2 regions of the Arthrobacter sp. BG3 genome follow, and region 2 is predicted to be linked to the other one. Evidence: riboswitches for the same ligand, from Rfam matches in the RefSeq annotation. Region 2 holds a riboswitch; the other holds the start of a gene.
The links. Region 2 has a riboswitch for glycine ahead of gcvP (aminomethyl-transferring glycine dehydrogenase). Riboswitches for the same ligand answer to the same signal wherever they lie in the genome.

Region 1: it holds a riboswitch for glycine, as region 2 does, so the genes downstream of both, lipA (lipoyl synthase) here and gcvP (aminomethyl-transferring glycine dehydrogenase) in region 2, are expected to answer to the same signal.

What each region holds. Positions count from the first base shown of each region.
Region 1 covers NZ_CM155270.1:1,969,979-1,980,919, reverse strand. Annotated here, with positions in the region: gene AC1MFL_RS08790 (M20 metallopeptidase family protein) at 1-353, opposite strand, end outside; gene AC1MFL_RS08785 (Lrp/AsnC family transcriptional regulator) at 475-1,527, shown strand; gene AC1MFL_RS08780 (amino acid permease) at 1,576-3,012, opposite strand; gene AC1MFL_RS08775 (methylenetetrahydrofolate reductase) at 3,009-3,836, opposite strand; gene lipA (lipoyl synthase) at 3,856-4,842, opposite strand; glycine riboswitch at 5,047-5,144, opposite strand; gene purU (formyltetrahydrofolate deformylase) at 5,495-6,400, opposite strand; gene AC1MFL_RS08760 (L-serine ammonia-lyase) at 6,394-7,809, opposite strand; gene AC1MFL_RS08755 (sarcosine oxidase subunit gamma) at 7,809-8,444, opposite strand; gene AC1MFL_RS08750 (2Fe-2S iron-sulfur cluster-binding protein) at 8,437-10,941, opposite strand, start outside.
Region 2 covers NZ_CM155270.1:1,396,225-1,407,165, forward strand. Annotated here, with positions in the region: gene AC1MFL_RS06125 (L-serine ammonia-lyase) at 1-268, opposite strand, end outside; gene glyA (serine hydroxymethyltransferase) at 436-1,758, opposite strand; gene gcvH (glycine cleavage system protein GcvH) at 1,755-2,138, opposite strand; gene gcvT (glycine cleavage system aminomethyltransferase GcvT) at 2,253-3,416, opposite strand; gene gcvP (aminomethyl-transferring glycine dehydrogenase) at 3,429-6,335, opposite strand; glycine riboswitch at 6,375-6,491, opposite strand; glycine riboswitch at 6,493-6,591, opposite strand; gene AC1MFL_RS06150 (TetR/AcrR family transcriptional regulator) at 6,996-7,535, opposite strand; gene AC1MFL_RS06155 (MFS transporter) at 7,619-9,319, shown strand; gene AC1MFL_RS06160 (Dps family protein) at 9,419-9,898, opposite strand; gene AC1MFL_RS06165 (AMIN-like domain-containing (lipo)protein) at 10,093-10,638, opposite strand; gene AC1MFL_RS06170 (DUF4193 domain-containing protein) at 10,896-10,941, opposite strand, start outside.

The sequences.
Region 1 (10,941 bases), 570 kb from region 2:
GCGCCGGCCAGCATCGAGGTGTGGAGGTCGTGGCCGCAGGCGTGCATGGCGCCGTCGACCCGGGAGGTGAAGTCGGCGCCGGTGCGCTCCTGGACCGGAAGGCCGTCCATGTCCGCGCGCAGCAGGACAACGGGTTTGTCGGCCGAAGTGTGTGGTGCGCCGCCCCGGAGGACGGCGGTGACCGACGTCGTCGTGTCGCCGAGGGTGATCTCGTACGGCAGCCCGTCGAGGGCTTTTAGGACTTTTTCCTGGGTCCGGGGGATCTGGAGGCCGATTTCCGGTTCCCGGTGCAGCTCGTGGCGCAGCCGGGTGATCTCGCCGTGCAGTTCCCTGGCGTCCTCTGTGACCGACATATGTTCCCGCTTTCCGAACGATTGGTAAGTGCCTTGCACCCATTGTGGGGTGACTGGGATCACAGGACCGGAAATGGCTGGAAACGCGCAGAAGTATGATTGCTGGGACAGGATTCATGCAGTGGCGGAGGAGGTTCCGGTGGAGATCGGTGAGGAAGACCTTCAGCTGATCAATGCGCTGCAGATTGCGCCGCGGATCAGCTGGTCGGATGCCGCCGGCATTCTGGGCGCCCACGCCACCACGCTGGCCGCCCGCTGGGAGCGGCTGAAGTCCTCCGGTGCCGCCTGGAGCACGGCCCATCTGATGGGAGATCCGAAGCAGATGTGCCTGGCGCTGGTGGATGTGGACTGCGAGATGAAGCTGCGCGCCGAGGTCACAGCAGCGCTGGCGGCCATCCCCGAAGTGGTCACCGTGGAGGAGGCTGCCAGCAACCGTGACCTGATGCTGACCGTCATCACGCCCACCCTGGACCAGTTCAACGACGTCGTGCTTGCGCAGCTCAAAGTGATCCCGGGCCTGACCAAGTACCAGACGTCGCTGTGTACGCGTCTGCATTCCGGCGGTTACGCGTGGCGGCTGAACGTGCTGGACAAGTCGCAGAAGGCCGCGCTTCAGGCGCTCGCGGGACCCGAGGCTGCCGGGCCGGCGCCGGCCGGCAACCAGGGTCCGCCGCTGCCGCCGAGCCATCTGGAGTTGATCCCGTTCCTGGCAATGGACGGGCGAGCGGCGGCTGCCGACATTGCCCGCGCCCTGGGACGCAGCCCGGCCACCGTCCAACGGCAGCTGAATCGTGTGCTGGCCAGCCAGATTCTCTCGTTCCGGTGCGAAATCGCGCAGAACTACTCGGGATATCCGGTCAGCTGCCAATGGTTCGCCAACGTCCCGCCCGGCCAGCATGAAGCCGCCGCTGCCGAGCTGCGCAGCTTCCGCAACGTCCGGCTCAGCGCTTCCACCACGGGCCGCACCAACTTTGTGATCCTGATGTGGCTGCATTCCCTGGCGGAGGTTATGAGCGCCGAACAGGCACTCCAGCTGCGGATCCCCGGAATTCAGCTCGTGGAAAGTGTGGTGGTGCTCAACACCGCCAAGCGGGTCGGCTGGATGCTGAACCCGGACTCGACGGCGACCGGCGCCGTCGTCGTGCCCGCTGCGGAGCCGGCGCTGCCGGTGTGAGCGCCGAAGCGGGCCTTTGCTGGAGGTGGCCCGGAGTCTGTGGGGTGTTTATTGCTGTACCCGGTCCTGGGCGAGCTCGGCCTGGAACGCCGCGTAGCGGGCCAGGTGTGCGGGGCGGCGGCGCAGGATGTACCAGGCGATGCCCAGCAGGACGAACCAGATGGGCGTGACCAGCAGGGCCAGGAGGGTGTCGGGCTGGGTGGTCAGTGCCCAGAGCACGAAGGCGAAGAAGGCGAAGACCACCCAGACCATCGGGATGCCGCCGGGCATCTTGAACCTGGAGGCTTCATGCAGCTGCGGACGGCGCCTGCGGAAGGCAATGTAGCTGGCCAGGATGATGGACCAGACGAAGACGAAGCAGACCGCGGATACGGTGGTCACCATGTCGAAGGCCTTGCCGATGTCCTGTCCCGCGTACATCAGCACAACGCCGGAGAGCAGGAGAACGCACGTCAGGAACAGGGCATTCCGGGGCACTTTGCGGCTCGAGAGCGCGCCAAACGCGGCCGGGGCGTCGCCCTCCTGGGCCAGCCCGTACACCATGCGGGACGTGGAGTAGATGCCGGAGTTGGCGGAGGACATCGCCGAGGTCAGCACCACCAGGTTGACCACCGTGGCGGCGGCGCCCAGGCCGGCCAGGGAGAACATGGCGATGAAGGGGCTGTGTCCGGCGCTGAACTGGGTCCAGGGTGTGACGGACATCAGGATGATCAGTGCGCCCACGTAGAAGAGCAGCACACGCACGGGGATGGAGTTGATCGCCCGGGGCAGGTTCTTCTCCGGATCCTTGGCCTCGGCGGCCGTGGTGCCCACGAGCTCAATTCCCACAAAGGCGAACACGGCAATCTGGAAACCGGCCACGAAGCCCATGAATTCGTTCGGGAAGAAGCCGCCGTGGCTCCACAGGTTGCTGAAGCTGGCCGGTCCGGCGTCGGAGCTGAACCCGCTGAGGATCATGAACAGGCCGACCACGATCAGGGCCGCGATGGCAACGATCTTGATCAGGGCGAACCAGAACTCCGTCTCGCCGAACGCCCGCACCGTGGTCAGGTTCAGCAGCAGGAGGATGGCGATGGTGACCAGGCCGGGGATCCACAGCGGGAGGGTCGGCCAGAGTTCCTTGGAGTAGCCGGCGATGGCAATGACATCCGCGATTCCGGTGATCACCCAGCAGAACCAGTAGGTCCAGCCGGTGAAGAACCCGGCCCAGGGGCCGAGCAGGTCCGCGGCGAAGTCGCTGAAGGACTTGTAGTTCAGGTTGCTCAAGAGCAGCTCGCCCATCGCGCGCATGACGAAGAACAGCATGAAACCGATGATCGCGTACACGAAGATGACGGAGGGTCCGGCCGCCGAAATAGTCTTGCCCGAGCCCATGAACAGCCCGGTGCCGATGGCGCCGCCGATCGCGATCAGCTGGATGTGGCGGTTGCTGAGCTGCCGGTCAAGGTGGGGGGACGGCGCCAGCGTTTCAGCCTGGGTCTTCATTTTGCTGCTCCTGAAATTGACGCGAGTACGGTTGCCGCGGGGCCGGGCGGCGGGGTTGCCCCGTCGGTTGCCGCGGTCAGGTGGTTGAAGGTGTAGAAGTGGATGCCTGCAATTTTGCCCGGGTGTTCAGCCAGCCCGGAAATCAGGCTCGCAGGCTGGTAGCGTTCCCCGCTGAGGAGCCGGCGGGCCAGCGGGCCCTTGCGGCTGAGGAATTTCAGCGAGGCGCCGACGCCGATCTGGGTGCCAAGGGCGACCAGCTTGGTTCTGGGTACGGCACCGGGGACACCCGCCCAGACCGGCAGTTCCACGCCTTCGCGGCGCAGCAGGCCCACGTAGTCCACGATCTTCGGGGCGGAGAAGCACATCTGCGTGACGATGCGGCTCGCCAGGTGCTGCTTGGCCAGCAGTGCATCCAGCAGGTCGAGCCCGCCGACGGAGGGGTGGCCCTCGGGGTAGCCGGCGACACCGATGGAGATGCCGCCGCCGGTGTAGTGGGCGATGTCTTCCATCAGCTCCGCCGCCGTGCCGTAGGGTCCTGCGGCCCGCTGGGAGTCCCCGCCGATGGCAAAGACCTCCCTGATGCCGGCCGCGTCGCACTCGCGCAGGATTCCGACGAGCTGGGGGCGCTCCTGCAGGGCACGCGCCGCGAGGTGCGGGACCACCGTGTAGCCCAGCTGGGCCAGCTCGACTGCCACACGCATGGTGCGCCCGATGCCGTGGTGGGGCAGGCAGGTGATGCTGAGTGTTGTGCCCAGGGGCACGGCCGCAGTGACTTTGTCGACGATGCCCTCGGAGGGGATGATTTCCAGTCGGGTGGGGAACATCTTGGGTCCTTTACGGGTGTCAGGCGCCGGCATGGGCCGCGAGGAGTGAGCTGGCTTCCTGGCGGGTGGTGCCGGAGGACTCGATGTGGGCGAGGTGGCCCGGGATGTCCCAGCCTTTCTTGCGCATCGCGGTGGCCCAGAGCCGGCCGGCGCGGTAGGAGGACCGCACCAGGGGTCCGGACATGACGCCGAGGAAGCCGATTTCGTCGGCTTCGTGCTGCAGGTCCACGAATTCCTGGGGTTTGACCCAGCGGTCCACGGGGAGGTGGCGTTCGGAGGGGCGCAGGTACTGGGTGATAGTGATCAGGTCGCAGCCGGCGTCGTGGAGGTCCTGGAGGGCTTCGGAGATTTCCCCGCGGGTCTCGCCCATGCCCAGGATCAGGTTGGATTTGGTGACCATGCCGAGTTTGCGGCCCTGGGTGATGACGTCCAGGGAGCGGTCGTAGCGGAAGGCGGGGCGGATGCGCTTGAAGATCCGCGGGACGGTCTCGACGTTGTGGGCGAAGACCTCGGGTTTGGACTCGCAGATCGCTTCGATGTGTTCGGGTTTTCCGGAGAAGTCCGGGATCAGGAGCTCGACGCCGGTGCCGGGGTTCAGTTCGTGGATCTTGCGGACCGTTTCGGCGTAGAGCCAGACGCCCTCGTCGGCGAGGTCGTCGCGGGCCACGCCGGTGACGGTGGCGTAGCGCAGCTGCATCGCCTGGACCGAGCGGGCGACCTTGGTGGGTTCGAAGACGTCCACGGGGGAGGGTTTGCCGGTGTCGATCTGGCAGAAGTCGCAGCGCCGGGTGCATTCGGAGCCGCCGATCAGGAAGGTGGCTTCCTTGTCTTCCCAGCATTCGAAGATGTTGGGGCAGCCGGCCTCTTCACAGACGGTGTGGAGGCCCTCTTTTTTGACGAGGTTTTTGAGCTGGACGTACTCGGGGCCCATCTGGACCTTGGCCTTGATCCATTCCGGCTTGCGTTCCACCGGGGTGGCCGCATTGCGCTGCTCGATCCGCAGCATTTTCCGGCCTTCTGGAGCCAGGGTGGAAAGGGAGGGCTTGTTCGTCACGGGGAACTCCATAATTCAGGTCGCACCGAGGGCGCGACGATGATTCGGGTTCCTCCCCGCTCTGTATGTGACCTGAGAGTTTCCGCGGCCCTGCGCTTACAGGGTGCCGCTTGCACCGTCGGTGAGCCCGCGTAACGGACTGCTTTCCAGAGTTGCCTCGCCGCGGCGGTACGTGGGCCTGAGAGATTCCTGGGGAGGATTTGCTCCTACGGCGCCTGCAGAACGTACCGGCAGGACTCTCCCGCCGCAGATCATAAGCATGTGTCGCTTGTGGGTGACACAACTCACACAGTAGCCGCTGTGCGGACCACGCACAAAAATTACTTCCGGGGCGTCAGATATTTTCGCTGTGCTACTTCCACTGCTTGGGCCACTTGACGTTCATCAGCAGCAGTCCCAGCAGGAGCGCGTCGATGGTCATAATTGCGGCCATGAGGTAGGCCCAGCCGATCATCATGAGTTGTTCACCGCCGACCGACAGCCGGCAGCGCGGGGGTGCATCAGAATGCCCATGACAATCTCCTGACTTGGAATCCCCCCAGTCACTCGATAGTCACCCCAGTGTGCCACGGCGGGACCCCCGCAGGGAACGGGGGATCCGCCGCTATTTCAGCACGACGGTCCGGTTGCCTTGGAGGAAGACGCGTCCCTCGCAGTGCCAGCGGACGGCGTTGGAGAGTGCTTTGCGCTCGGTGTCCCGTCCGGCGGCGACGAGGTCCTCGGCGGTGTAGGTGTGGTCCACCTCCACCACCTGCTGGGAGATGATCGGGCCCTCGTCGAGCTCCGCGTTGACGTAGTGGGCGGTGGCGCCGACGGTCTTCACGCCGCGGGCGTGGGCCTGGTGGTAGGGCTTGGCGCCCTTGAAGCTGGGCAGGAAGGAGTGGTGGATGTTGATGGCGCGGCCATCGAGGCGGCGGGTGAGATCGTCGCTGAGGACCTGCATGTAGCGGGCCAACACCACCAGTTCCACGTCGAGCCGGTCGACGAGTTCCATCAGGGTCTCCTCGGCCGCCGGTTTGGTGGCTGCCGTGACGGGCACGTGGAAGAAGGGGATGCCGTGCCATTCCACGATCCCCCGGTGGTCCGGATGGTTCGAGACGACCCCGACAATGTCGATGGGCAGCTCGCCGATGCGGGCGCGGAACAGCAGGTCGTTGAGGCAGTGCTCGAATTTGGACACCATGATCAGGACCCGGCATTTGGTCCCCTGGGCCCGGAGGTGCCATTGCATGCCAAACTTTTCGGCCACGGGTCCGAAGGCCTCGCGGAGCGAATCGAGGGTGGCCGGTCCGCCGGGGGCCTCTCCGGACGCGGCAAAGTGGAGCCGCATGAAGAAGTGGCCGTCGTCCTGGGAGTCGAATTGCTTGCTCTCCAGGATGTCGCAGCCCTGCTCCAGCAGGAAGCCGGACACGGCGTGCACGATTCCCCGGGTCTCCGGGCAATCGAGGGTCAGAACGTAATCGACGGCGGGGCTATTCGCGGTGCTGTTCAAGGTATCCACGCTCAGCACTCGATGACGTTCACGGCGAGGCCTCCGCGGGAGGTTTCCTTGTATTTGGTTTTCATGTCCGCTCCTGTTTCCCGCATGGTTTTGATGGCTTTGTCCAGCGATACTTTGTGGCTGCCGTCCCCGTGCAGGCAGAGACGGGCGGCGTTGATGGCTTTGACGCTGGCGATGGCGTTGCGTTCGATGCAGGGGATTTGCACCAGTCCGCCGACGGGGTCGCAGGTCAGTCCGAGGTTGTGTTCGATGCCGACTTCGGCCGCGTTTTCGACCTGTGCGGGGGTGCCGCCGAGGACTTCGCAGAGTCCGGCGGCCGCCATGGAGCAGGCTGAGCCGACTTCGCCCTGGCAGCCGACCTCGGCCCCGGAGATGGAGGCGTTGATTTTGAACAGGATACCGACGGCGGCGGCCGTGACCAGGAAGCGGATGACGCCGTCGTCGTTGGCTCCGGGGACGAACTTGATGTAGTACTGCAGCACGGCCGGCACGATGCCTGCGGCGCCGTTGGTGGGGGCGGTGACGATCCGCCCGCCTGCGGCGTTCTCCTCGTTGACGGCCAGGGCGAACAGGTTCACCCATTCCATGGCGAGCAGCGGGTCGGCGGGCACCTGGACCGGGGAGGGGTTCCGGGCTGCCGCGTCGGCGCTGACCGCTGATGCTGCCAGCGTCCGGAACAGGGACGGGGCGCGTCGTTTGACGTTCAGCCCGCCCGGGAGGACTCCCTCGGCAGCGCAGCCGTTGTCCACGCATTCGCGCATGACCGCCCACAGTGCCAGGAGCCTGTCCCGGAGTTCGGCTTCGCTGCGCCAAACGAGTTCGTTGGCGAGCATGACGTCGGAGATGGACATGTCCTCCCGCCGGCAGATTGCCAGGAGCTCGTCGGCTGTGGTGAAGGGGTACGGCAGCACGGTGTCATCCGCCACCACCTGGTCAGCGCCCTGTGCGGTGCCGTCAACGACGAAGCCGCCGCCGATCGAGTAGTAGCTGCGTTCCGTGAGCACTGTCCCGGTGTGGTCCAGTGCCCGGAAGGTCATGCCGTTGGGGTGGGCCGGCAGGGACTTGCGGCGGTGCAGCACCACGTCCTCGTCCCAGTTGAAGTCCACCCGGTGGTCCCCGCCGATCCGGAGTTCGGCGTCCAGGGCGGCGGCCGCCACCTGGTCATCGGCGGTTCCGGTGTCCACCGTTTCGGGGGCCTGGCCCTGGAGGCCCAGGACCACGGCCTTGTCCGAGCCGTGGCCCCGGCCCGTGGCGCCGAGGGAACCGAAGAGTTCGGCCTGCACCCTCGCGGTCGCGCTCAGTTGCCCATCGCTTTTGAGGCCGTCGGCGAACCTTTTGGCCGCCCGCATCGGGCCGACTGTGTGGGAGGAGGACGGCCCGATGCCAACAGAAAACAGATCCAGGACGCTGAGGGCCATCAGGGGACCTCGGGGGACGCGTATTCGCGCATGGCGTCCAGGAGCCAGCGCCCAAGGAACTGGGCGAAGGAGGCCCGCGGGAAGATCCGGTAGCTCTGCTCCGCGGTCTTCCACAGAATGGCGGGGATGCCGCCGATCTCCGTGGAGAGCGCCGTGCCGGCGGTGAAGACGCGGGGGTGCAGATCCAGGGAGCAGCCCTTCTCCAGGACAGCCCGCGCCCGGGGACCGGAGAGCTCGAACGTGGTGCGGTTGGCGGAGAGATCCACCACCTGGCCCGCGCCGTCGCCCAGGGCCTCGACCAGCGCGCCGGGCAGGTCTCCGCCCAGGCTTTCATGGGATTCCGCGGGGGCCACGAGCAGGAATTCGCCCGGACCCAGCCACAGCACTGCGGTGCTGGCGCTGCCGGTGACCTCCCCTGACGCGGACGGCAGGGCGCCGGTCAGGGTGCCGAGCCGTTCCCCGGCGTCGCCGGCCGGGTCGACCCGGAGCCCGGCCATGGTCAGGAACGGCACTTCCCGCAGCTCCACGGTGCCGGCCACGGATCCGGCCTCGAAGGCTGTCCTGAGCGGCGACGCCGGACTCTTCCGGAGGGTCTGGATCTTCTTGGAATTTTCGAGTGCTGCTGTGTCAGCCATCTTTGCGGGCCCCTTCGGAGTCAAAAAGTACGGTTTCTGCGACGACAACGTCCACGAGCTGGTCCCCGGCGGCGGCCACCAGGGTTTCGCCGATGCGGTTGCGGCCGTTCTTGATCAGGGCGAGGGCAAACGATCTGCCCAGCGCCGCACTGTGGTAGCTCGAGGTCACGAATCCCTGCATCGGAACGGGGCCGTAGGCGGGATTGACGGTGATGCCCTGCTCCACCAGCTGGGTGCCCTCCGGCAGCCGGATCGTGCCATCCACGGGAAGGACACTGACCAGGTGCTTGCGGTCGGTGCGGCCGGCGTCCTTGCGGGCGTAGGACCGCTTGCCGATGAAGTCCTTGACCTTGGAGACGACCCATTCCATGCCGGCGTCCTGCGGGGTCACGGTCCCGTCGGTGTCCTGGCCGACGATCGGGTACCCCTTCTCCGCTCGCAGCACGTGCATGGTTTCGGTGCCGTAGGCGGTGATGTTGAATTCCGCACCGGCTGCTGCCACGGACTCCCAGGTGTTCAGCCCGTACCAGGACGGGACGTTGATTTCGTAGGCCAGCTCACCGGAGAAGGAGATCCGGCAGATCCGGGCCCGGACACCGGACGCGAGGGTGGTTTCCTTGAACGTCATGAACGGGAAAGCCTCAGCCTCGAGGCCGCCGTCGGCCGCCAGTTCCGGGGCCAGTTTCGCCACGACGGCGCGGGACTTGGGCCCGACGACGGCGATGGTGGTCCACTGTTCCGTGACGGAGGTGCAGTGCACGTCCAGTTCCGGCCATTCGGTCTGCAGCCATTCCTCCAGCCAGTCCAGGACCTTGGCGGCGCCGCCGGTGGTGGTGGTCATGAAGAACCGGTCCGGATCGAGGCGGAGCGTGACGCCGTCGTCGAAGATCATGCCGTCGGGGGTGCACATCACGCCGTAGCGGGCCGAACCCGGCGCCAGCTTCTTGAACGCGTTGGTGTAGATGCGGTTCAGGAACTCGCCCGCGTCCTTGCCTCGGATCTCGATCTTGCCCAGCGTGGTGGCATCCATGAAGCCCACCGATTCCCGGACCGCGGCGCATTCGCGCAGCACCGCGGCGTCCATGTCCTCACCGGCCTGCGGGTAGTACCAGGGACGCTTCCACTGCCCGACGTCCTCGAAGAGGGCACCGCGGGCGGCATGCCAGGGGTGGATGGAAGTCAGCCGGGCCGGGTCGAAGAGCTCCCCGCGCTGGCGCCCGGCCAGCGCGGCGAACGCCACGGGGGTGAAGGGGGCGCGGTAGGCGGTGGTGCCGATTTCCCCGATGCCCCGGGACGCTTCGCCGGCCTGCCGCAGTGCCGCCGCGATGACGCCGATCGCGTTCACCCCGGAGGTCTTGCCCTGGTCGTTGGCGGTGCTGATCGAGGTATAGCGCTTGACGTGTTCCACCGAACGCATGCCGGCGCCGGTGGAGCGCAGGACGTCGGCCACGGACTGGTCGCGCTGGAAGTCGACGAAGTGGTGGTGCCAGTCATCCGGGCCGCCTTCCTGCCCGGGCACCAGCCAGAGCTGGCGGGTCGGGGCGGACGCCTTCGGCTCGGAAAGTGCGGAGGGTTCGACGGCGGACGCGAAGCCGGCGGCGCCGGCAGCCGCTGCCCCGGCGGAGATGCCCTCCGTCAGGCAGTCTTCGAGGTCGAAGCTGCCGCGGCCGGCACCGGCCACCTGCTGGTTGGGGACGATGCTGCTGGGCACGAAGGCGGCCAGGTCATCGTCCCAGCGGATCTTGCCCTGGCGCTGGGAGTGCAGGTGCACCACGGGGGACCAGCCGCCGGAGACAGCGAGCAGGTCGCAGGCGATTTCTTCGACGCCGGAGGTGAGTTCGCCGTCGTCGTTGATGCTCCGGACGGTGACGCCGGCGAGCCGGCCGTCGCCGGAGCCGGCAGCGGCGGTGTCGGCGACGGCGCTGCCGATCAGCACCCGGGTGCCGGCGGCGGCGGTTGCGGCGGCTGTTTCGCTCAGCTGCGGGCGGGCGTCCACGACGGCTTCGACGCGGATGCCGGCGGCCGCCAGGTCCGCGGCCAGGGCGTAGGCGCTGTCGTTGGTGGTGCTGATGACCACGCGCGTGCCGGCGGCCACCGCGTAGCGGTTGAGGTAGCTGCGGACCGCGGAGGCGAGCATGATGCCGGGGCGGTCGTTGTTCTCGAAGACCAGCGGGCGTTCATGGGCGCCCGGGGCCAGGATGACCTGGGCGGCGCGGATGTGCCAGATCCGCTGGCGGGATACGCCGGGGGCGGCAGGGCTGGAGAGGTGGTCGGTGCGGTTCTGGACGGCGATGACGTAGTTGGCGTCGTAGGAGCCGAAGGCGGACGTGCGGTTCAGGACCGTGCACTCGGGGCCGGAGATCAGCTCGGCTTCCACGTCGGACACCCAGTCCAGGGCGGGTTTGCCTTCGATGCTCTGAGCCAGTTCCGGAGCGGTGGATCCGGACAGCAGCGTCCCGCCCAGCTCAGGCTGGTCATCGATGAGGATGACGCGGGC
Region 2 (10,941 bases):
CGGCGAGGCGTTCCTCCACTTCCTCGGGGAGGATCAGCTCCGGATGGAAACCTTCCAGGCCGAGCAGGATCGCGGTCATGGTGCCGTGGCCGTGACCGGTCGCGGCGAGGGACCCGTACAGGTCCACCCGCAGCGACGCCACCCGCTCCAGCACGCCGGAGGCCTGGAGCTCCCCGGCGAACACCGCCGCGGCCCGCATCGGGCCCACGGTGTGCGAACTGGAGGGCCCTATCCCGATGGAAAAAAGGTCAAAGACTCCAACAGCCATGGTTGTTCCTAACTAGCTCAAACTGTGGCCCGGCAGATGGTCCTGCCGGAGGGCGGTGCGGCCGCCGGTCTGCGGCGGTCCCGCCGGATGCACGACGCCGGGCGGCAGCATGTGGCGGCGGCCCGGCGTCGTGATCTGTGCTGCTTCTACTACCTGTAATACGGCCCCTAGGCGAGGTTGGCAACCGAGGGGTAGAGCGGGTGGGCGGCGGCGAGGGCCTCCACCCGGTGGCGCAGACCGGAGAGGTCCGCGCCGGCGTCGGCGGTCAGTGCCTCCGCGATGATATCCGCGACCTCGGCGAACGCCGCCTCGCCGAACCCGCGGGTGGCCAGGGCGGGGGTGCCGATCCGGAGCCCGGAGGTGACCATCGGCGGGCGCGGGTCGAACGGCACGGCGTTGCGGTTCACGGTGATGTCGATTTCCGCGAGGCGGTCCTCGGCTTCCTGGCCGTTGAGCTCGCAGTTGCGCAGGTCCACCAGGACCAGGTGCACATCGGTGCCGCCGGAGATCACATTGATGCCCTTGGCGGTGACGTCCGGCTGGACCAGACGCTCGGCGAGGATCCGGGCGCCGGCGAGGACACGCTCCTGGCGTTCCTTGAACTCCGGGGACGCGGCGATCTTGAAGGCAACGGCCTTGCCGGCGATCACGTGCTCCAGCGGGCCGCCCTGCTGGCCGGGGAAAACGGCGGAGTTGATCTTCTTGGCGATGTCGGCGTCGTTGCTCAGGATGATGCCGCCGCGCGGACCGGCGAGGGTCTTGTGCGTGGTGGAGGTGGTGACGTGGGCGTGCGGCACCGGTGACGGGTGCAGCCCGGCGGCGACGAGCCCGGCGAAGTGGGCCATGTCCACCATCAGGTAGGCGCCGACGGAATCGGCGATCCGGCGGAACTCGGCGAAGTCCAGCTGCCGGGCGTACGCGGACCAGCCGGCGACGATCAGCTGCGGCTTGTGCTCCTGGGCGAGGCGTTCGACCTCGGCCATGTCGATCCGGTGGTCATCCTCGCGGACCTGGTAGGGGATGACGTTGTAGAGCCGGCCGGAGAAGTTGATCTTCATGCCGTGGGTGAGGTGCCCGCCGTGCGCCAGGTTCAGGCCCATGATGGTGTCGCCCGGGCGGATCAGGGCGTGCATCACGGAGGCGTTGGCCTGCGCGCCGGAGTGCGGCTGGACGTTGGCGTATTCGGCGCCGAACAGGGCTTTGACCCGGTCGATGGCGAGCTGTTCGATCACGTCGACGTGTTCGCAGCCGCCGTAGTAGCGCTTGCCCGGGTAGCCCTCGGCGTACTTGTTCGTCAGCACCGAACCCTGCGCCTGCATCACGGCCCTGGCGGTGTGGTTCTCCGAGGCGATCATCTCCAGGCCCTCGCGCTGGCGGGTGAGCTCGTCGTCGATCTTTGCGGCGATCTCCGGGTCCAGGGCGGACAGGTCCGCGTCCAGGGATGCGGAGATAACCTGCTGGAAGCTGGTGGTTGCCTCTGCCGCGCTCACAGTTCGCCGCCGTTCTTGGATGCGTACTCCTGGGCCGAGAGCAGCGGTCCGTCGGACTCTGCGGCGACCTTGAAGAGCCAGCCGGCACCGTAGGGGTCGCTGTTGATCAGCGCGGGGTCATCGACGACGGCCGGGTTGATTTCGGTGACCTCGCCCGTGACGGGGGCGTACAGGTCGGAGACGGACTTGGTGGATTCGACCTCGCCGCAGGTCTCCCCCGCGGTCACGGTGGCGCCGACCTCGGGCAGGTCCACGTAGACGATGTCGCCCAGCGCATCCGTGGCGACGGCCGAGATGCCGATGGACACAAGGTTCCCGGCTTCCCGCGCAACCCACTCGTGCTCGTCGGAGTACTGCAGTTCAGGGGCAACTTTTGCCATGTTTTTTTCCTAAGTCTTGGAGTGGTCTTGGTGCTGAATCTTGTGGGGCACGGTTACCTGCTGGCCTTGGCCGCGGAGCCGGGACGTGCCGGGCACCGCGACGGGGCCGCCGGGCTACTTTTGGCGCTTGTAGAAAGGAAGCGCGACAACTTCGAAGGGCTCGGTCTTGCCGCGGAGGTCGATGTCCAGGGTGGTGCCGGGTTCGGTGAACTCGACGTCGACGTAGGCCATCGCGACCGGGTAGCCCAAGGTGGGGCTGGGCTGGCCGGAGGTGACTTCGCCGACGGTGTTGCCGTCCTTGAGGACCGGGTAGTGGCCGCGGCCGGCCCTGCGCCCGAGGCCCTTGAGGCCAACGAGTTTGCGTCCAGCGGTGGATCCGGCGCCAGCTTCCTTCTTGGCGGCGAGGGCCGCCTTGCCGACGAAGTCGCCCTCCTTGGAGAGCGCCACGACCGGCCCCAGCCCGGCAGCGAACGGGTCGCCGTCCACGGAGAGCTCGTTGCCGTAGAGCGGCATGCCTGCCTCGAGCCGGAGCGAGTCGCGGGACGCGAGTCCGGCGGGCGTCAGCTCGCCGTCTTCGGCGATCGCGACCAGCGCCTGCCAGAGGGCGGCGGCGTCGTCGTTGGCGACGAAGATCTCGAAGCCGTCCTCACCGGTGTAGCCGGTGCGGGCCAGCAGCAGCTCCCGGCTGGCGCCGCCGAACATCAAGGGGACGTCGACGGCGGCGTAGTACTTCAGTCCGGTGACGAGCTCGTGCTGCGCGGCCGGGACCAGGCGCAGGAGGATCTCCTGCGCCTTGGGGCCCTGCACGGCGATCAGCGAGGTGTCGGCGGAGGCGTCCTCGACGGTGACGTCGAAGCCTCCCTCCTTGCCGGACACCGCACGCTCGGCCAGGGCCGCAGCGACAACCTTGGCGTTGCCGGCATTCGGGACCACGAGGAATTTGTCCGTCCCGTCGGCCCCCGCCGGACGGCGGTAGGTGATGAGGTCATCGATGATGCCGCCGTCCTCGTTGCAGATCAGCGAGTACTTGGCCTTGCCGACCGCCATCGCCGAGATCTTGCCGACCAGGGCGTAGTCCAGGAAGGCTGCGGCGTCGGGACCGGTGACCCAGACTTCACCCATGTGGGACAGATCGTAGAGGCCCGCGGACTTGCGGACCGCGTGGTGCTCGGCCAGTTCGGAGCTGTATTTGAGCGGCATCTGCCAGCCGCCGAAGTCCGTGAAGGACGCGCCGAGCTTCTTGTGCTCTTCGTGGAGGGCCGTGTAGTTCTCAGTCATCGTTGGCTGTCCTTAGTTGGCAGAGTCGTCGGGGTGGACTGTTGTGTCTTCTTCGAAGGATTCGAGGGGAGGGCAGGAGCAGATCAGGTTGCGGTCGCCGGCCGCGCCGTCGATCCGGCCGACCGGCGGGAAGTACTTGTCCTGCTTGAGGTGGTGGACCGCGAAGACAGCCTGCTCGCGCGGGTACTCCCGCGCCCAGTCGGTGCTGATGACGGCGGCCGCGGTGTGCGGTGCGTTGCGCAGCGGGCTGTGCTCGACGGTGAAGTCGCCGTGGGCCACCTGGTCGATTTCGGCGCGGATGGAGATCATCGCGTCGATGAAGCGGTCGATCTCGCCAAGGTCCTCGGACTCGGTGGGCTCGACCATCAGGGTACCGGCCACCGGGAACGCGAGGGTGGGCGCGTGGAAGCCGTAATCGATCAGTCGCTTGGCCACATCCTCAGCGGTGACGCCGGTCTTGGCCGTGAGCTCGCGCAGGTCCAGGATGCATTCGTGCGCCACGAGCCCGCCCTCGCCGGTGTAGAGCACCGGGAAGAACTCGTTCAGGCGGGAGGCAATGTAGTTCGCCGCGAGCAGCGCGGACTTGGTGGCCTCGGTCAGTCCCTGGCCGCCCATCAGCTTCACGTAGGCCCAGGAGATCGGCAGGACACCGGCGGAGCCGTAGCGCGATGCCGAGATCGGGGTGCCGCTTTCGCCGTTGGACGGATCGGCGGCGTTGCCCGGCATGAAGGGTGCCAGGTGGGCCTTGGCCGCGACCGGGCCGACGCCGGGTCCGCCGCCGCCGTGCGGGATGCAGAAGGTCTTGTGCAGGTTCAGGTGGGAGACGTCGCCGCCGAACTGGCCCGGCTGGGCCAGTCCCACGAGCGCGTTGAGGTTGGCGCCGTCGACGTAGACCTGTCCGCCGGCAGCGTGCACGGAGTCGCAGACCTCGCGGACGTCGGCGTCGTACACGCCGTGGGTGGAGGGGTAGGTGATCATGATCGCGGACAGCGCCTCCTTGTGCAGTTCGATCTTGGCCTGCAGGTCCGCGTGGTCGATCGTGCCGTCCGCGGCGGTGGCCACGACGACGACTTTCATGCCGGCCAGCACGGCGGAGGCGGCGTTGGTGCCGTGCGCCGAGGCCGGGATCAGGCAGACGTTGCGCTGGGCGTCTCCGCGGGACAGGTGGTAGCCGCGGATTGCCAGCAGGCCGGCGAGTTCGCCCTGGGATCCGGCGTTCGGCTGGATGGACACCTGGTCGTACCCGGTGATCTCGGTCAGCTGGGCTTCGAGGTCCTCGATCAGTTCACGCCAGCCGGCGGTCTGGGATTCGGGGGCGAAGGGGTGGATGGAGGCGAACTCCGGCCAGGAGATGGCTTCCATCTCGGCTGTGGCGTTCAGCTTCATGGTGCAGGAGCCCAGCGGGATCATGGTCCGGTCCAACGCGAGGTCGCGGTCCGACAGGCGGCGGATGTATCGCAGCAGCTGGGTCTCGGAGCGGTGGGTGTTGAACACCGGGTGCTGGAGGTAGTCGGACGTGCGCTCGACGGCGGGGTCCAGGGCGAACCCTTCCGCTGAGCCGGATTCTGCGCCGGTGACGCTGGCACCGAAGGCGGCGACGACCTCGGCGACGATGGCCGCCGTCGTGGCCTCATCCGTGGAGACGCCCACGGTGTCCGCGTCGATGGAGCGCAGGTTGATGCCCTTGGCATCGGCGGCGGCGATGATCTCCGTTGCCTTGCCGGGCACCGAGACGGTGATGGTGTCGAAGAAGCTGGAGTGCAGCACGTCCAGGCCAGCGGCCTTCAGCGAGGCGGCGAGCGTCCTGGCGTGGCCGTGGGTGGTCTCCGCGATCGCCTTCAGTCCGTCCGGGCCGTGGTAGACGGCGTAGAAGGAGGACACGATCGCCAGCAGGGCCTGCGCGGTGCAGATGTTGGAGGTGGCCTTCTCGCGGCGGATGTGCTGCTCGCGGGTCTGCAGGGCAAGGCGGTAGGCCGGGACACCGGCGTTGTCCTTGGAGACGCCGACGAGACGGCCGGGCATGGACCGTTCGAGGCCCTTCTGGACGGCCATGTACGCGGCGTGCGGGCCGCCGAAGAACAGCGGCACGCCCAGGCGCTGGGTGGAGCCGACGGCGATGTCGGCGCCCTGCTCACCCGGAGGGGTGATGAGGGTCAGGGACAGCAGGTCCGCGGCGACGGTGACGAGGGCGCCGCGTTCCTTGGCGTCGGCGATCACCGCGGCGTGGTTAAACACGCGGCCGGAGACGCCGGGCTGCTGCAGCACGATGCCGTTGATGACGCCGTCGGGAAGCCCCTTGGACAGGTCGGCGACCTCGACCTCGAAGCCGAGCGCCTCGGCGCGGCCCTTGACGATCGCGATGGTCTGCGGCAGCAGGTCGGCGTCGAGGACGGTCTTGCCGTCATGGGCGGCCTTGTTCTTGTTGGCCCGGCGCATCATCAGCACGGCTTCGGCGACGGCGGTGGCTTCGTCCAGCAGGGAGGCGTTCGCAATGGGCAGGCCCACGAGGTCCTGGACCATGGTCTGGAAGTTCAGCAGTGCCTCGAGCCGGCCCTGGGAGATTTCCGGCTGGTACGGCGTGTAGGCGGTGTACCAGGCCGGGGCCTCGAGGATGTTGCGGCGGATGACGGCCGGGGTGAGGGTGTCGTAGTAGCCCTGCCCGATCATCTGGACCGCGGTCTTGTTCTTGGAGGCCAGCTTGCGCAGCTCGGTGAGGACCTCGACTTCGCTGAGGGCTTCGGCGAGCTGCAGCGGGGAATCCTGCCGGATGTCCTTCGGGACGGCCGTGTCCACGAGCGCATCGACGGTGTCGTAGCCGACAGCCTTCAGCATGGCGTCGACGTCGGCCCGGCGCCGGGCGCCGATGTGCCGGTCAACGAAGGACGTGGAGGCTGAGGTAACAGTCACAAGGAACTCCATAACTAAGGCGGCGCAGGGTACGCCGCATTGATTCGGGTTCCTCCCCGCTCTGTATTGGACCTGAGAGTTTCCGCACTGCCTTGCTCTCGCATGGCTCCGCTTGCACCGTCGGTGAGCACAGCATGTCCGGGGACAGCCTGCTACTTTCCAGAGTTGCCTTGCCGCGGCGGTACGTGGGCCTGAGAGATTCCTGGGGAGGATTTGCTCCTACGGCGCCTGCTTGTACCTACTTGCAGAACTCTCCCGCCGCAGATCAAAGGCATATTAAGTTGGCGTGACAACAGTCACAGCCTCCATTGTCCTATGTCCGGCCTGCGTCCGCAAACTAGTGACCCCGCCGTGGCCAGGGTTAAGCGCCGGCCCATTCGTCGGACGCGAATTCGCCGCAAAGCCGCGGCGTCGCGCGGACCCTCCCACGAAATCGCCGGAAAGCTGCGGCGTCGCGCGGACCCTCCCACGAAATCGCCGGAAAGCTGCGGGGTCGCGCGGACCCTCCCACGAAATCGCCGGAAAGCTGCGGCGTCGCGCGGACCCTCCCACGAAATCGCCGGAAAGCTGCGGCGTCGCCCAAACGAAACGGCGAATTCGCAGGCCTCCGGCGACTTCGGCGGCCGGGGCGGGGCGGGGCGGGGCGGCCGGGCGGGGCGGAGTGCCGCTGGGTCAGCCGCGGAGCCGCCCCAGTGCGGTGAGCAGGCTGTCGACGTCGGGGCCGACTTCCGGGAGCGGCCCGCCCGGGCCGCGTGCCAGCATGGCGTTGAAGTACAGCCCGTCCCCCATATAGAGGACGGGCTTGGCCATGGCCGGCCCGACGTCGGCGGCCAGCAGGTCCAGCCAGCTCGCCTGGACGGCGGCCATTCTCCGCAGGGTTTCCTGGTGGGCCACTTCGGCCAGCCTGGTGGCGGCAACGAAGACCCGGTCCAGCGGGGTGTCCGCCCAGACAGAGGACTTGATGAAGTACGCGGCCGCGCCCTCCGGAGCGGAGGCCATGGCCGCGAGGTCGTCGGCGAGCAGCCGGTCCAGCCGTTCCAGCAGGACCGAGATCATCGCCTCCTTGTTCGGGAAGTGGTAGAGCAATCCGCCTTTGGAGACCCCGGCCAGCCTCGCGACGGCATCCAGCGTCGCGGCACGCTCGCCCTCTTCGATCAGCAGGGATTCGAACGCGTCGAGGACGGCCTCGCGGGCGACGGGTTTTCTGGCCATGGTTCCTATCATGCCCCCAGGCGGGGGCGGGTTCTTAACGGGCAACTTCTTAACTGTACCGTCCAGACGGTACAGTTAAGCCCATGAGCAATACTTCCTTCACCCTCGGCAGCCCCGGCACTCTCTTCAGCAACGCCGCCGGAACGACGCCGAACCGGAACCCGGGCGCCCCCTGGCGCGACTGGCTGGCGCTGGCGCTGCTGATGTTTCCGGTGCTTCTGGTGGCCGTCGACAACACGGCTCTGACCTTCGCCCTGCCGGCCATCGCGCGCAGCCTCGACGCCTCCGGGGTGGAGCTGCTGTGGATCGTCGACGCCTATCCCCTGGTGCTTGCCGGCTTGCTCGTGGCAATGGGGAGCCTCGGCGACAGGATCGGCCGCCGCCGGCTGCTGTTCATCGGGAGTACGGGCTTCGCTGCCGTCTCGGCCGTCACGGCCTTCGCCCCCAGCGCCGAATGGCTTATCGCCGGACGGGCGGGGCTGGGATTCTTCGGCGCCATGCTGATGCCGTCCACACTGTCGCTGATCCGCAACATCTTCCCGGAGCCCAACCGCCGCCGGCTGGCCGTGGCCATCTGGGCCGCCGGCTTCTCCGGCGGCGCCGCGCTGGGCCCCATTGCCGGCGGCTGGCTGGTGGAGCACTTCTGGTGGGGCGCCGTCCTGCTTGTGGCTGTGCCGATCATCCTGCCGCTGCTGGCTCTGGGGCCGGCCTTGATCCCGGAATCCCGCGACCCGAACCCGGGCAAAGTGGACGTGCCCAGCATCATCATGTCCCTGCTGGTCATGGTGCCCGTGGTCTACGGCATCAAAGTCCTGGCCACGCACGGGCTGGCGCCGGAGCCGCTGGCCGCCATCGCCTTTGGCCTGCTGATGGGATATGTCTTCGTCCGGCGCCAGCGGTCCCTCCTGGCCGGAAACCTGGCACAGGCCGGCCAGGCCCCGGCCCCGGCCCCGGTCCCGGTCCAGGAAGGCCCGGCGTCGGGACACCTGGAAGAGGGCGGCCGCGGGACGGGAAACCGTGCTGCTCCCCTGCTGGACGTCAGCCTGTTCGGCAACCGGGTCTTCAGCACCGCCATCGTCGCGAACGTGCTGGCTCTGTTCTCCTTCAACGGCTTCATCCTGTTCCTGGCCCAGCACCTGCAGTTGATCGAGGGCCAGTCACCTTCGGAATCCGGCGTCGCCATGGTGCCCGCCCTCATCGCGACCGTCCTGGCGGGCCTGCTGGTAGTGCCGCTGGTGAAGAAAGTCCGTCCCGGCTTCGTGGTGGCCGGCGGGTTGCTGCTAAGCGCCGCGGGCTACTTCCTGGTGGCCTTCGGCGACCACAGCAACGGCCCCGCGCTGCTGCTGGCAGCGCTGCTGGTGCTGTGCCTGGGCGTCGGCGCCGCGGAAACCATCTCCAACGACCTGATCCTGGGCGCGGCCCCAGCGGAGAAGTCCGGGGCGGCCGCCGCCATTTCGGAGACCGGCTACGAGATCGGCTCGCTGCTGGGCACCGCCATCCTGGGGTCCATCCTCACCGCGTCCTATCAGGGCAATCTCCGGCTTCCCGCGGGGGCCGCGGAAGCGGCCCCCGCTGGGGCATCAGCACAGGCCGGCGAGACGCTCGCAGGGGCCGCCGAGCTGGCGCAGTCCCTCCCGGGACCGCTGGCGGAAGCCGTCATGGCGGCTGCCCGTACTGCCTTCGACTCGGGCGTCCACATCACGGCCACCATCGCCCTGGTGCTGATGGCCGGGACGTCGGTTCTCGCCGCCGTCGTCCTCCGGAAAGTGCCGACCGCCAAGTAATTAGGGCCGCAGAGTTAAGGCCGGGCGCCCGGCATAGTTAAAGCCGGGCGCCCGGCGCCGGGGGAACCGGAGCCGGGCGCTGAAACTGCCAGGGTAACGCTACTTGCTGTCCGGCGTGGTGACGCTGGTGTTGGCGCGCATCGTCTCCGCGTTGACCATCCAGGCGTACTGCTCAAACTTGGCGATGAAGGCGTGCAGCAGGTCCGCCGTCGTGGGGTCCTCCTCGTCCACTTCGTCGTGGACCTTGCGCATGGTGCCGACGGCCGCCTCGAGCGCCGCGACGATCCGCTCGATGGCGTCCTTGGTGTTGATCAGGCCGGCCGGGAACTCAGCGAGCGCGGTGGACTTGGACACCGTGGAGCTGCGGCCGTCCGGGAGGGCGTGGAGGGCACGCATGCGCTCGGCCAGATCATCGGCGAAGGCGCGGGCGGCATCGATAATCTCGTCCAGCTGCAGGTGCAGGTCCCGGAAATTCGTTCCGACGATGTTCCAGTGCGCCTGCTTGCCCTGAACGTGAAGTTCGATCAGGTCCACGAGCACTGCCTGCAGGTTAGTCGTGAGGGTGGGTGTTGCTTTCATGCGTCCTCCTGATTAGGTCCGGTACCGCTGCGCCCGATGCTGCCGCGTCCGGTACCGCTAGATCCGATGTCCCGACGCTACTCCAGAGCACAACGGGACCGCGACGGTCCCGCAGGAATTTCTCGGTCAGCTTACTAAGTCGGCTTACTAAGAGCGCTTTCCCTGAAAAGACGCAGGCAACCGCCGGCCGCGGATCACCAGAAATGCGCGACGTCGATCACGAGCCGTGAGCCTGCGTCCGGTCCCGCGAGGGTGAACACACGGAACGGCAGCCGGGCCCGGACCCCGAGGCCAAGGCTGGAATACCCCTCGAAGCTGCCGGCCCACGCCAGCTGCCGGAACGTCTGGTAGCCACTGACGTCGCTCAGCTCGTTCGGGTCCGCAGGGGTGTAGGTGGCGTTGCCGTTGCCGTCGTAGGCCGGGGCATTGGCCGTGACCTGGAGGAACGCCTGTCCCCGCAGCGGGACGGGCAACCCCGATCCGTCCTGCGTGACCTGCGGAACGTAGCGGACGGTGTAGCCACCCACGGGTCCGTTGAGGTCAATGACCACCCGGTCGAAGCAGTAGTGCTGCCCGGTGCGGACATTCGTCACCTGGGCCTGGCTCATCGCGGGATCCGACTTGACCAGCGACCCCCAGACCTGCCCGCAGTAGGGCGCCGCCGATGCGGGGCCGGGCGCCACCAGCCCCAATCCGACCGCCAGCAGGACCGCCATCAGCCACACCCGGAACGTTTTCATTTGGGCCGCCCCCTCACGCAATGAGATAGCTCCAGAATAGGGGTCTTTGCCGGGCGAATCGAGGGTCCGGGAGGATCGGCCCCCAACCGTTAAGGGGAGCCGCGCCCGGTTACGGGACGGTTGCACCGCCGCCGGCCGGCCGCTTGGGAAACGCGCGGGAACGGCGAAGCGCCGGCCCCTGTCGGGTTCCGGCGCTTCGTAGTGCGTTGCTGTCTGTCCAGCATGTTCTGAAGTGATGCTGCGCGGTGGAAGGTCCCCTAGCCTTCGCAGTCGCGGCAGTACTTCAGGCCGTTCTTTTCCTTG